DNA from 4 places in the Bowmanella denitrificans genome. Region 4 is predicted to be linked to each of the others. Evidence: predicted binding sites of a transcription regulator. Region 4 holds the regulator's gene; each other region holds the start of a gene.
The links. The regulator sigma-54, encoded in region 4, starts transcription at its own class of promoters, with help from an activator protein. The targets are predictions, from matches to a motif close to GTTGGCACGNNNNTNGNNT.

Region 1 (3,296 bases), on a different contig from region 4:
AAACAGGCTGATGTAGCGGCTGTTCCAGGCCAACAGTTTAAGGTGTCTGTCGACCACACTGATGCCCTGCTCAATATGCTCAACAGAGGCCTGCAGTAATTCATGGTTAAATTGATAGCTCTGGCTGGCTTCTTCCACCAATCCCACCAGCTCATCGATCGGAACACTGTGCTGCTCTGTTAGCGCCGACAGTAAAATACGCGCCCCGGCATTGCCAACCTGAGCGGCCAGTTCCCGCTCCACTTTTTGAATCAGCAAGCCACTGGCATAAGCTTGTTTGTCTGCATCAGCCAGGCTTTTCTGCAGTGTTGTTTGCTGCGTGTTGGGCAGGATCCGCTGTGTCACAGCCAGTAAGGTGCCAATGCGAATGGTGGGCACTGAAGGCTGCGATGCCTCAAGCATGCTGCTCGTTTGTTTAAACCTGCCACGCAGCCAATTTACCAGCATAAAGGCGATGAGATTGATGCTGAGACTAGCTACCACCCCCTGACTCATCATGTGATCGCTGGGCACGGCCTCAAAGTAATAGCTGGCTTTAATACTTGGCCATAACAGCCATACGACCCAGCCCCAGCATCCGGTTACGATGCCACAAAGCGCCGCCAGACGACTGCTGTTCTGCCAATAAAGTGCAAACAGCATGGCTGGGGCAAGTTGAGCCAGCAGCGCCATGGCGATAATGCCGCTGTTGACCAGTGGGGCGGCCTGACTTAAATATTGGGAATACAGGTAAGATAAGCCTATTACCAATACTACGGTAAAACGGCGAATATTCAGCAGCACAGAGGGGCGCAGTACCTGGTGCTGATCGGCGCGAAAGTGTAGTTTCAGCCACAGCGGGGTAATCAGGTTATTGGCGATCATGACCCCCATGGCCAGAGTTGCCACAATGATCATACTTGATGCGGCAGACAGCCCACCAATAAATGCCACCAGCGCTGACCAACTGCTATTGGCCAGCATGGGCAAGGCTAGTACATAGGTATCGGCATTGGTTTCGGGCAGCAATAACTTACCCGCTAATGCAATGGGCAACACAAACAGATTAATGCTCAGCAGATACAAGGGGAACAGCCATCTGGCGCGTTGCAGTTCTAATTCACCATTGTTTTCGATGAAGTTCACATGAAATTGCCGTGGCAGGCAGAACATGGATAAAAAGCCCAGCAGCATATGGCACAGGTATACCAGAGGGGCCGACTGGGTACTGGACAAGATCTGCCGGGTGTCCGGGTTAACTTGTACTTGTCCGAGCAGATCCAGTATGCCATCAAACATCTGATAGCAAACAAACAGGCCTACCAACACCAAAGCCAGCACTTTTACCAAGGATTCGAACGCAATAGCCAGCATCAATCCTGGGTGTTTCTCCGTCAGGCTCAGGCTGCGGGTACCAAACAAAATGGCAAAGATAGCCATCAGCAGTGCTACATAAAAACTGATGCCACCAGGCCATTGGGTTTGATCATTGGCCAGCAGGCTGACACTGGTGGTCACGGCGTCCAGCTGCAATGCCGTGTAGGGCATCACACCGATAAGACAAATCAGGCTGACAAAGGCCGCAATAAAATGGGAATGTTTATACTGGCTGCCCATAAAATCGGCCAGCGAACTAATATTGTGCTGCTGACATAATCGGATAATACGCACCAGCAACGGGTAGCCCAGGGCGAAAGCCAGCACACTACCCACATAAGTTGGGGTAAAGGCCCAGCCATAAGTGGCCGACTGGGCGGTAGTGCCGAAAAAGGCCCAGGATGTGCAATGCACCCCCAATGCCAGACTGTAGATAACGGGTCGTTGTCTTTGGCCCGCAGAACTGTGGTAACGGTCGCCCCAGAATCCTACCGCAAACAGCAGGGCCAGGTAGATTACCGCTAGCAAGGTCAGAAGCCAGATACTAAACATAAGGCAACAACATGAAAAATAAGGGCTTTGTTACTATACGTCGGAGTATTGGGGATTACCACAGCACCAAGGTACAACTAAACTGCCAGGTTTAAGTAACGGGTTGGCGTGATATTTGCGTTGTTGAGCTGAGATAGCGAATAAAACGTTGGTCATATCCTAAATGAAACCTCTAGTCACAATGTGTTGCCTTGTCCTAAGCCTCTTTATGCTGGCGGGCTGTGCTAACAAAGCGGCACTCAGCACGCAGAGTTACGCAGACCAGCAAGATAATCTGCATCTGCACGTGGAACGCATGATTCGACAAATGTTTGACACTGCCGGGCGCATACATCCAGGCTCGCCACTGGCCATCGGCACGATTCTGCCCGCCCAGTTGGAAGGTGGCAAAAGTTTGCCGGAGCACCGCGCTCTGAGCCTGCAGATTCAAGAGAGTCTGGTTACTTTTGCAACGCAGGCCGGACTGAGTGTGATCGAGTTTAAAACCTTGCCAGCGGTGCATATCGAAAGCGGGCGGGACCTGATGTTGTCCCGTGACGTAGAAGCGCTCAGCGAGCAAGTAGACCTGCAGTATTTTTTAACCGGTACTTACTCGCAGCAGCAACATAGCCTGATGGTTAACCTGCGCCTGATTGAATTGCCAGCCAAACGGGTAGTGGCCGCCGCCACGGATTACCTGCCCAATGATGTGGCCTGGCCGCAGGGCAAGGTCGTCAATCGAAATAATTTGATCTACCGCGGCCAGTACTAGGGGGCATGATGAAAACATTGATTCCAGTTGTGGCGTTGAGCTTATTTCTGAGTGGATGCACGACATTGGCTGACAACGAGCAGGAGCAAGCGCTGTCAAAGGCACACCAGGCCAGTCTGGGGTTTGGGCAGCAATATCGGCCGCAATTTCAGCAGCAACCGGGGCAAAATACCGAGAAGCGGGATCCGCAGTTGCACAACATCAATCACTACGTGCGCGGCATCATGCAGGATTTAGTCAACAACCTGCAGTTTGTCAGTGTCAGGACGCCAGTGGCGGTAAGCAGTTTTGTTTTCCTGGATGGCCCTTTTGACCAGGCTGATCTGTTGGGCAATCAGATTGCAGAAAGTTTTATGCATGAGATCCATCAGTTTGGTATTCCGCTTATTGATATTAAGACCAGTGATTTTATCCGGGTCACTGAGCAGGGCGATTTTGTCCTGAGTCGCGATTATCTGGAAGTCTCACCTAAGCAGCCGGTTCAATATGTGATCACCGGCACCTTGGCAAGGCATCAGGGCGGGTATCTGATTAATGCCAGGGTGGTGGGTATGAAATCCAAGATGGTGGTGGGATCAGCGCAGGGCTTCTTGCCGGCTGATGTGGCCAATGCGTTGTTAAACAGTGCCAAGCCCGC
Region 2 (3,296 bases), on a different contig from region 4:
CTGCCTTGATTGTGGCATCGCCAATCCAGGCTAATGATCACAGTTTGCAGCGTCATATCAGCCGTAGCGATTTACCTGTGCTGGTGGATTTCTGGGCACCCTGGTGTGGGCCTTGTGTGGGTTTCGCCCCAATATTCAGTGACCTTGCCAACCAAATGCAGCAGCAGGTCCGGTTTATCAAACTGGACACCCAGGAAAACCCCCAAAGTGGCGGGCAGTTTGGTATACGTTCTATTCCAACCCTGATACTTTTTCACCATGGTAAGGAAATCACGCGACTATCTGGTGCCTTACCTAAACAACAGTTCCACCAGTGGCTGCAGCAACAACTGCAGTCGCTGACTTAAACCACACAATCTGGAGTCTTTATGTCTCTGTCTATGTTCAATGCATCCATTCCTCTGCTTATGCAGGGGCTAAATAACTTATTGGTGATCCTTGGTAAAGCTGAGACGTTTGCCGAACAGAAGAAGGTTGCCTCTGACGTGATGGCCGCCAGTCGGCTGGCTATAGATATGGTGCCTTTAACCAGGCAGGTACAAATTGCCTGTGATACGGCCAAAGGCTGCGGCGCCAGGTTATCAGGTCAGGACAACCCCAGTTTTGCTGACGATGAAACCAACCTGCAGGAATTGCAGGCCAGAGTGCGCAAAACCCTGGCGTTTCTTGAACAACTTCATGCCGAGCAATTTGAAGGTAGTGACGACAAGGCCATTGTGCTGAATTTCCCCAGCATCACCCTGAATTTCAACGGCCAGGATTATCTGACCCAATTTGTGCTACCCAACTTTTATTTTCATCTGACCACGGCGTACGGCATCCTGCGCCATATTGGTGTGGATTTGGGTAAACGTGATTACCTGGGTAAGGTTGGCGGGGTCTGAGCTTCAACAAAAAAGGCGCCTGTTGCCAGGCGCCAAAGGGTTGAGGAATCGGAGAATGAAGCTAACTAGTGATTAATGAGTCGCAGCGGTTTGCATATCGTCTACGCTCAGGCGCAGACTTACCCGGCGGTCAAAGGCATCGCCATCCAGGCTGGGAGTGCTGTCCAGTGGATTGGCTTCTCCCAGGGCCTGACTGCTGATTCGGGATGCCGGTACGCCTTGGCGGACCAGTAATTGCTTCACCGACTCTACCCGCTCAGCTGAGAGTTGTTTGTTGCGCTGTTCGTCACCTCGGCGGTCAGCAAAACCAGCCAGCTCAACTTTCATCGATTTATTGCGTTTCACCGCATCGGCGAGTTCAGTCAGCTGTTGGCTGTAGATGGATTCCAGCGTGCTGGAGCCCGTGCGGAATTGTACATGCATGGTTAGATTGCTATCTTTACCGGCTTGCTCCTGTTCGCCAAGCGAGGCAAGTTGCATGCGACTTTTCTCCTCGCTGCTTTGCAGGCGGGTCAGAAGCTGCTGATTGGATGCCAGCAGTTGATTGATTTCTGCTTCATTTTGCGCCAGGGCCGTTTCCATTGACTTCATTTCCTTGTCAGCTGCCACCGAGTGGCCGACAAAGATACCTGAGACTCCACCTATGATGGCGCCCAGTGGACCACCAGCAATAGCGCCCACCAGCAGGCCGGAACCGAAACCGATGTTTTCCGCTTTCTTTATCTCCTGGTTGGCCAGGGCTGGGGTGGATAGAACCATCATCATGCTTGAAACCAATACTAACTTTTTCATCAATGCTCTCCTTACAAGGGAATATGTGTGTTGCGACAATTTGATTAAAACGCTGTTGGCTGGCACAAAAGAGGAGCAATAAAGGCAATACGCCGATGAATTGTGGCAAAAACATGGCATTTGCCCGGGGCGGCTAGTTTATGGTGTGGTTTAAGGTATAGTCCGCCTCATGCAAGAGGATTGTTGTTATGAGTAGAAGAATTGCCATTGTTGAAGATGAAGCCGCCATTCGTGAGAATTATGCAGCGGTCCTCAGACGTCAGGGCTATCAGGTTGCGACCTATGCCAATCGCCGCGAGGCGATGAGTGGTTTTGAACAACGTCTGCCTGACTTAGCCATCATAGATATAGGGTTACAGGATGAAATCGACGGCGGCTTTCTGCTCTGTCAGTCACTGCGTGGCATGTCGCCAACTTTGCCGATCATCTTCCTGACTGCCAGGGATTCGGATTTGGATACCGTGTCGGGATTACGCATGGGGGCGGACGACTATCTGACCAAAGATATCAGCATGCCACATATGACAGCCCGCATTTCAGCACTGTTTCGACGTATGGAAGCGTTCAGTCAACCCGACGACAAGCAGCAGCAGGTTCAGTGTGGCAGTCTGAGTCTGGATCTGAACCGTATGCAGGCGCGTTGGAAAGAGCTGGCGGTGGATTTAACCGTGACTGAATTTTGGATGGTGCATGCCCTGGCACGTTTTGCCGGCCATGTGAAAAGTCGCCAGCACCTGATGCAGGACGCCCGCGTGGTGGTGGACGACAGCACTATTACCTCCCATATCAAACGCATCCGCAAAAAGTTTGTACAACTGGACGATGCCTTTGACTGTATTGATACCGTTTATGGTATGGGTTACCGCTGGACGAGTGACAGGGACTGATGTTTGGCACTACGTAAGTTTCATCTTTTCGGCCTGCGCTTCAAGCTGCTACTGTTGTCAGGCTTTTTGTTCAGTATTCCCTGGCTTGGCTATGAATATGTGTGGGAAATGGAAAAGTATCTGCGTGCCGGCCAGGAAAGAACGTTGCTGGGTACTGTACGAGCGGTGGCAACGGCGCTGCATGAAAGGCCAAAGCTGTTTGATGCCCAGGCCAGTTACCTAAGTGTTGAGAAAGGCCGGGATCTCTATGCTTACCCAATTGTCGACCCTATCCGGTTGGATGGTGATTTGTCAGACTGGCGTCAGCAGCAGCATGCTTTGCACTATGGGCAGGATCACCTGATTAGCCAGCGCGATGGCAACAATCCGGTCAGCCTGAGCTTTAATCATCTTATTGGTAAGTATCGTCAGCACCTGTATGCCTATTTTGAAGTGTCAGACGATCATGTGGTGTATCGGCCCGCCAATAGTCTGAGCGTGGACAACAATGATTATTTACAAATCGCCTTTACCACGCCTGCGGGGGATTTTCGCCGTTATCTGATCGCCACAGCCAAACCCGGCTGGCTGACCCCATATGAAATGAATGTTCAGGACAGTTTGAGCAACCAGCCATTGAGGCCGGAGAACCGCATTCAGGGCGCATGGCGGGAAACGCCTCAGGGTTACAATATTGAATTACGTATTCCCCTGGAACTGCTTGGCAGTAAACTCAGTTTTGCTGTTACCGATG
Region 3 (3,296 bases), on a different contig from region 4:
GGCATTGGCGCCGACAATGGCTTTATTGCTTTGTACCGGCATATTACATATCTGACTGACCAGCTTGGAGGTACGGAAAATCTCCTGGCTGTTAATGCCGGTTTGCAAGCCCAGCATGGCTTCGCGGGTTTTCAGGATCATGGCCACTTCTTCCAGCGAGCAGTTGCCGGCCCGCTCGCCAATACCATTGATGGTACATTCAATCTGACGTGCGCCGTGCTGCACGGCGGCAACAGAGTTAGCCACTGCCAGGCCCAAATCGTTATGGCAATGCACGGAAATCGTGGCCTGGTCGATATTCGGCACCCGGTTAAACAAGGTCTGGATAATGGCGCCAAATTCGCTGGGGATGGTATAACCGACCGTATCGGGAATATTCACCGTGGTGGCACCGGCCCTGATGGCGTTTTCCACCATCCGGCACAGATAATCGATGTTGGTGCGTCCGGCATCCTCGCAGGAAAATTCCACATCGTCGGTGTAGCGTCTGGCATGTTTGATAGCGGCCACCGCCATGTCCAGCACCTCATCCTGAGACTTACGCAATTTGGCACCCACATGAATATCTGAGGTGGCGATAAAGGTGTGGATACGAAATTGTTCAGCAACCTTTAAGGCTTCGCCGCAGGCGTCGATGTCATTCATCACCGCCCGGGACAAACCGCAGACGGTGGCATTTTTCACTTCCCTGGCAATGGTTTGTACAGATTTAAAGTCACCCGGGGAAGAGACCGGGAAGCCAGCTTCGATAATATCCACCCCCAGTCGCTCAAGGGCCAGGGCAATCTGCAGTTTTTCCTTCACACTCAGACTGGCAGGTAAGGCCTGTTCGCCGTCCCGCAAGGTGGTATCGAATATCTTGACTCTGTTTGTCATGGTCTTTCCCCTTCTTGGTTGACCCCGGCACCTTCACACTTGGTTTTTACTTGGTATAAAAGTGAAAAACCCGTGCTGTGCACGGGTTTTTCTGAATTTCTGCCTGTTTCTCGGCTACAACCTACCCGTGCAATCTTGCTGCCATAAGGAGGAGTAGAGAGAGAAATTTTTGCATTCGCTGTTGCCTGTATTTGGAACAGGCATATTAGTATCTTTTTCGGCTATTGACGTCAACCAGTAAGGGTAAATTAATTCGCTATTGGCTTGCTTTAAATGGCATAAGCGCGATTTTATCCCTTTCCTGGTGGAGTATCTCGAAAGGCTTATCCTAACAATGTCGAAATTTCTGGTTGTCCAGTTATTGGTTGTCAGGTTTGTAAGTGGTCAGTAATCAGTCTTCAGTTGGCAGAGCCGGAGCGAACCTGAACTGCCAACTGTAAAGTAACCCGGGATTTGAAGTTATTGTTGTTGGGCTTAAGCCCAACCCACAGTGGGTCGAAATTGATTTCGACAGCAAAGCTCAGATAAACACAACGAGTCAGAATTGATTCCGATAGCAAAACTTAGTCTAAGCACCGTGGGTCGGACTTGAGTCCGACAGAATTAAAGTCGTCAGTTCCAAGTGGTCAGTAATCAGTAGTCAGTTAGCAGAAATCCGTTGACAGAGCGCGAGGGCGAGTCAGACTGAACAGCCAACAGCCAACAGCCAACAGCCAACAGCCAACAGCCAACAGCCAACAGCCAACAGCCAACAGCCAACAGCCAACAGCCAACAGCCAACAGCCAACAGCCAACAGCCAACAGCCAACAGCCAACAGCCCACTTAATTCAGCCAATTGGCGCACTAATTGCAGTACCAGTGCAGCCGTCAAATTCCCGTTGTTAGATTATGGAACTAAGCTCCTACCTGAACCGATTCGACAAAAACTCTGTAAAGCAGTTCACCTCCGGGTTGGGGGCACCAATAATCCTGCTGGCCATTATGGGCATGGTGATATTACCCATGCCGGCATTTCTGCTGGATGTACTGTTTAGTTTCAACATTGCTTTGTCGCTGGTGGTCATCCTGGTTGCGGTATTTACCAAACGCCCCATTGATTTTGGCGCCTTTCCGCTGGTGTTGCTGATTGCCACAGTATTACGTCTGGCATTGAACGTCGCTTCCACCCGTGTGGTATTGCTGGAGGGGCATGAAGGCGGCGATGCCGCGGGTAAGGTGATTCAGGCCTTCGGTGAAGTGGTGATTGGCGGTAACTTTGCCGTGGGTATTGTTGTCTTCGCCATCTTGTTAATTATCAACTTTAAAGTGGTTACCGCGGGTGCCGGACGTATTTCTGAGGTAAGTGCACGCTTTACCCTGGACGCTATGCCGGGTAAGCAAATGGCCATTGATGCGGATTTAAATGCGGGCTATATCGATTCCGATGAAGCCCGTCGTCGCCGTCAGGAAATTACCACAGAAGCGGACTTTTACGGCTCAATGGATGGTGCGTCAAAGTTCGTAAAAGGTGACGCGGTCGCCGGTCTGTTTATTATGTTGATCAATATCGTCGGCGGTTTGTTTATCGGCATGATTCAGCATGATCTCAGTTTTGGTGATGCCATTGAGATTTATACTATTCTGACCATAGGTGACGGCCTGGTGGCGCAGATCCCGTCACTGCTGTTATCTGTTGCCACGGCCATTATAGTTACCCGTGAAAACGATACCCAGGATATGGGTAGCGAGTTGAAGAACCAATTGGGTAATCGCCGCGCGCTTTATATCACCACCGGTATTTTGTTTGTGATGGGGATTGTGCCAGGGATGCCACATCTGGCGTTTTTAGGCTTTGCACTGTTGGTTGGCGGCTATGCCTATTTTGACTGGTGGCGGGAACAACAAGCCGAACAGCAGCAGGCGGCTGGCGAGCTGGTACCTGAACAGACCCGCGCACCCGCAGAAGTCAAAGAGCTGGGCTGGGATGATGTGCAGCATGTTGACACTATTGGTCTGGAAGTAGGGTACCGGCTAATTCCCCTGGTGGACAAAAGTCAGGGGGGTGAATTGCTGACCCGCATAAAAGGGGTGCGTAAAAAGCTTTCCCAGGAGTTGGGTTTTTTGATCCCGCCCGTGCATATACGTGACAACCTGGACTTAAATCCCAATACCTACACCATCGCTATGCTGGGCGTCACTATTGGTGAGGCTGATATCAGCCATGATCAGGAACTGGCCATTAATCCCGGTCAGGTGTTTGGCAAACTCGACGGCAAGCCCACCAAAGATCCGGCCTTTGGCCTGGATGCAGTATGGATTAAGGCTGCCCAGCGAGAACACGCGCAAACACTGGGCTATACGGTGGTGGATGCTGCGACAGTAGTGGCAACGCACTTAAGCCAGTTGCTGACCAATAATGCCTATCAATTGCTGGGCTACG
Region 4 (3,296 bases):
GCCGTGACTTTCTCCAGTCCGGCCAAACGGCCATGGGGAATGGCAATGCCACAACCAATGCCGGTACTACCCATTTTTTCACGGTTCAGCAGACTGGTGAGGATCGCATCCTGACCAATTTCTGGCAGATGCCTGGCCGCGATATCACTGATAGATTCCAGAATGCGTTTTTTACTGGTCCCCTGAATGGCACAGGAAGTGCAATCAAGGGAGAGGATGTCTTTGATTTCCATGCTGAGTTTTGTGTTGTGGCCATAAACAGGCGGGGCCTGTTTATGGCTTTGTTTGAGCCTAATGGCGTTTTATTTTTTCCTTATGCTTGAGCACCTGGCGATCAAGCTTATCTATAAGGCTGTCAATGGCGGCATACATATCGGTATGCTCGGAGGTGGCAAAAACCTCGGCACCATTGAGGTGCAGAGTGGCTTCCGCCTTCTGATTAAGTTTCTCCACATTCAGGATAACATGGACATTGTTAATATGATCGAAATGTCGCTCCAACTTGGTAAATTTGCTGTCAACATAGGCGCGAAGAGAATCGGTGATTTCAACGTGATGACCAGTAAGGTTGATTTGCATAATGCCTCTTCCTTTTGTTGGTAAGTCTTAAAGCAGACTCTTGCGTTGGTTGGATGGGGGAATCGATAAGGATTCCCGGTATTTGGCGATTGTCCGCCGGGCAACCATAATGCCTTGCTCGGCCAACAACTGCGCAATCTTGCTGTCACTCAGCGGTTTGGCGGGTTTTTCTGCCGCCACCAGTTTTTTAATCAGAGCGCGGATAGCAGTAGACGAGCACTCGCCACCACTTTCCGTTGCCACATGGCTGGAGAAGAAGTATTTCAGCTCAAAAATGCCACGTGGTGTATGCATATACTTCTGGGTCGTAACCCGGGAAATAGTGGATTCATGCATATCCACCATTTCTGCGACATCATTCAGCACCATTGGTTTCATGGCCTCAGGGCCATATTCAAAAAATCCCTGTTGCTGCTGTACTATGCAATTAGCCACTTTAAGTAGCGTTTCATTCCGGCTTTCCAGACTCTTGATAAACCATTTGGCTTCCTGCATATGAGAGCGGATAAACTGGCTGTCGCTGGAATTTCTGGCATTGCGGCTCATGGCCGCATACTGCTGATTGATACTCAACTTGGGCAGGCTATCAGGGTTTAGTTCTACCACCCAGCGGCCATTTTTCTTAGTCACTGACACGTCTGGAATAACGTACTCTGGTTCACTGGTGACGATGGCGCTGCCTGGCCTGGGATTCAGGGTTTGCAGTAACCGCAGTGCTTCACGCAGTTCGTCTTCTTTCAAACGTGCCTTGCGCATCAGGGTACGGTAGTCTTTGCTGGCCAGCAGTTCGCTATGCTCCAGAATCAACGCCTTGGCTTCTTCCAGCCAGGGGGTTTCAGCGCCAAACTGACGAAGTTGCACCAATAGGCATTCTTGCACTGAACGCGAGCCTACCCCCACAGGATCAAACATCTGGATACGTTTTAACACGCATTCCACCTCATCCAGTTCCACTTCTTCGTCTTCGATATCCAGACTCTGCAGAATGTCTTCGGTGCTGACCGTAAGATAACCTGACTCATCAATGCTATCGATAATAGCGATAGCAATAGCGGTGTCAGTTTCACTGAAAGGGGTCAGACGCATTTGCCACAGCAAGTGATCCTGAATGCTGTCGGATGTTTCACCCTGGTAAATATTGTCCTCATCTGAGCTGGCGGCTGAGGAGGAGGGGCCTGAAGAAGCGCTGTAATACTCATCCCAGGTAGTATCTACCGGTAAGTCGTCTGGTAATTCCTGTTTTTCCAGCGCTTCGCCGGTTTCCATGCGGTCGTTGTCTTCGCTATTGGCAGAAGCACTGTCGTTGCTGACATTGTTGAGGTCCTGATCGTCGCCGGTGGAAAAATCCTGGCCGTCATCCGCTTCCAACAAAGGGTTGGATTCCAGGGCTTCCTGGATTTCCTGTTGCAGATCCAGGGTCGACAGTTGCAACAGACGAATGGCCTGTTGCAGTTGCGGCGTCATGGTGAGCTGCTGGCTGAATTTTAGCTGTAATGCGGGCTTCATCTACTTCTTATTATCTTCCAATGGCCTTCAGGGTATTGATATGGTCGTTCATGGCAAGTTCAATGCCTGTTTGGCTTAACTATAGCTTGAATTGCTCACCCAGGTATACATCTCTGACCTGCTTGTCGTTAAGTACCTGTTCGGCTGAGCCTTCCGCAATTAATTCACCATGACTGACAATATAAGCTTTTTCACATACATCCAGGGTTTCACGGACATTATGGTCGGTAATCAGAACGCCGATGCCTCTGTCTTTCAGATGATGGATAATCTTTTTTATATCGCTGACCGAAATGGGATCGACACCGGCAAAGGGCTCATCCAGCAATATAAATCTGGGGTTGGCTGACAAGGCCCGGGCGATTTCCACCCGGCGTCTTTCTCCTCCGGACAGACTCATGCCGGTGCTATGACGGATATGGTTGATGTTAAATTCATCCAACAATGCATCCGCCTCCTGCTCCCGTTGCTCCTGGTTGAGATCCTTGCGGGTTTCCAGAATCGCCATCAGATTTTGATAAACGCTTAGTTTCCGGAAGATGGATGACTCCTGGGGCAGATAGCCAATGCCCAGTCTGGCCCGCACATGCATTGGTTGGTGGCTGAGTTCCTGGTCATCAATAAATATCTGGCCTTTGTCCATGGGAACCAGGCCAACAATCATATAGAAGGAAGTGGTTTTTCCTGCGCCATTGGGGCCGAGCAAACCCACAATCTGTCCGGTACTGACTTGCAGGCTCACGTCACGCACCACCTGGCGATTTTTGTAGCTTTTCGCCAGATGCGAGGCCTTAAGTGTTGGCATGAATTTACTTCTCCTGGACCGGTTTCTTCTTGGGCTCTGGCTGGAAAATTGTTTCTACCCGGCCATCACCGTCGTCCGAGCCTTGTGCGACTAACTGTTCCTTCTCCATATTGAACTCAATGTTATCACCGCTAACACTGCTGCTGTTTTGATGTAGCTCAGCATTTCCCTTTAAGGTCAGAGTTCGTTTATCCACCTGATATTCGATATGATTGGCCAACGCCCGAATACGACTGCCGTCGGCCATGGTTTGTTGGTACTCGGCCGGTTCGCCTTTGGCAATAAAAATTTCCCGTCCTTTACCTTGTTCGGCATTCACTTCCACTTCATCGGCATCAATACTCAGGGTGCCTTGGGTGATTTTCACATTTTCGCGAAAAATGGACACTTTATTGATACCGTCACC

Region 1: ABD028_RS12775 (FlgO family outer membrane protein) is a predicted target of sigma-54. The motif match lies at 2,011-2,029, and genes of this name have one in related genera.
Region 2: pdsR (proteobacterial dedicated sortase system response regulator) is a predicted target of sigma-54. The motif match lies at 1,778-1,796, and genes of this name have one in related genera.
Region 3: flhA (flagellar biosynthesis protein FlhA) is a predicted target of sigma-54. The motif match lies at 1,712-1,730, and genes of this name have one in related genera.

The regions. Positions count from the first base shown of each region.
Region 1 is NZ_BAAAEI010000014.1:48,403-51,698, forward strand. Features, by position in the region: gene ABD028_RS12770 (PAS domain-containing hybrid sensor histidine kinase/response regulator) at 1-1,908, opposite strand, end outside; gene ABD028_RS12775 (FlgO family outer membrane protein) at 2,117-2,659, shown strand; gene ABD028_RS12780 (FlgO family outer membrane protein) at 2,668-3,296, shown strand, end outside.
Region 2 is NZ_BAAAEI010000031.1:138,199-141,494, forward strand. Features, by position in the region: gene trxC (thioredoxin TrxC) at 1-347, shown strand, start outside; gene ABD028_RS21875 (DUF1993 domain-containing protein) at 369-884, shown strand; gene pdsO (sortase-associated OmpA-like protein PdsO) at 957-1,676, opposite strand; gene pdsR (proteobacterial dedicated sortase system response regulator) at 1,865-2,563, shown strand; gene pdsS (proteobacterial dedicated sortase system histidine kinase) at 2,567-3,296, shown strand, end outside.
Region 3 is NZ_BAAAEI010000023.1:379,945-383,240, forward strand. Features, by position in the region: gene leuA (2-isopropylmalate synthase) at 1-876, opposite strand, end outside; gene flhA (flagellar biosynthesis protein FlhA) at 1,766-3,296, shown strand, end outside.
Region 4 is NZ_BAAAEI010000008.1:78,794-82,089, reverse strand. Features, by position in the region: gene ptsN (PTS IIA-like nitrogen regulatory protein PtsN) at 1-233, opposite strand, end outside; gene hpf (ribosome hibernation promoting factor) at 292-579, opposite strand; gene ABD028_RS09380 (RNA polymerase factor sigma-54) at 607-2,085, opposite strand; gene lptB (LPS export ABC transporter ATP-binding protein) at 2,165-2,890, opposite strand; gene lptA (lipopolysaccharide transport periplasmic protein LptA) at 2,895-3,296, opposite strand, start outside.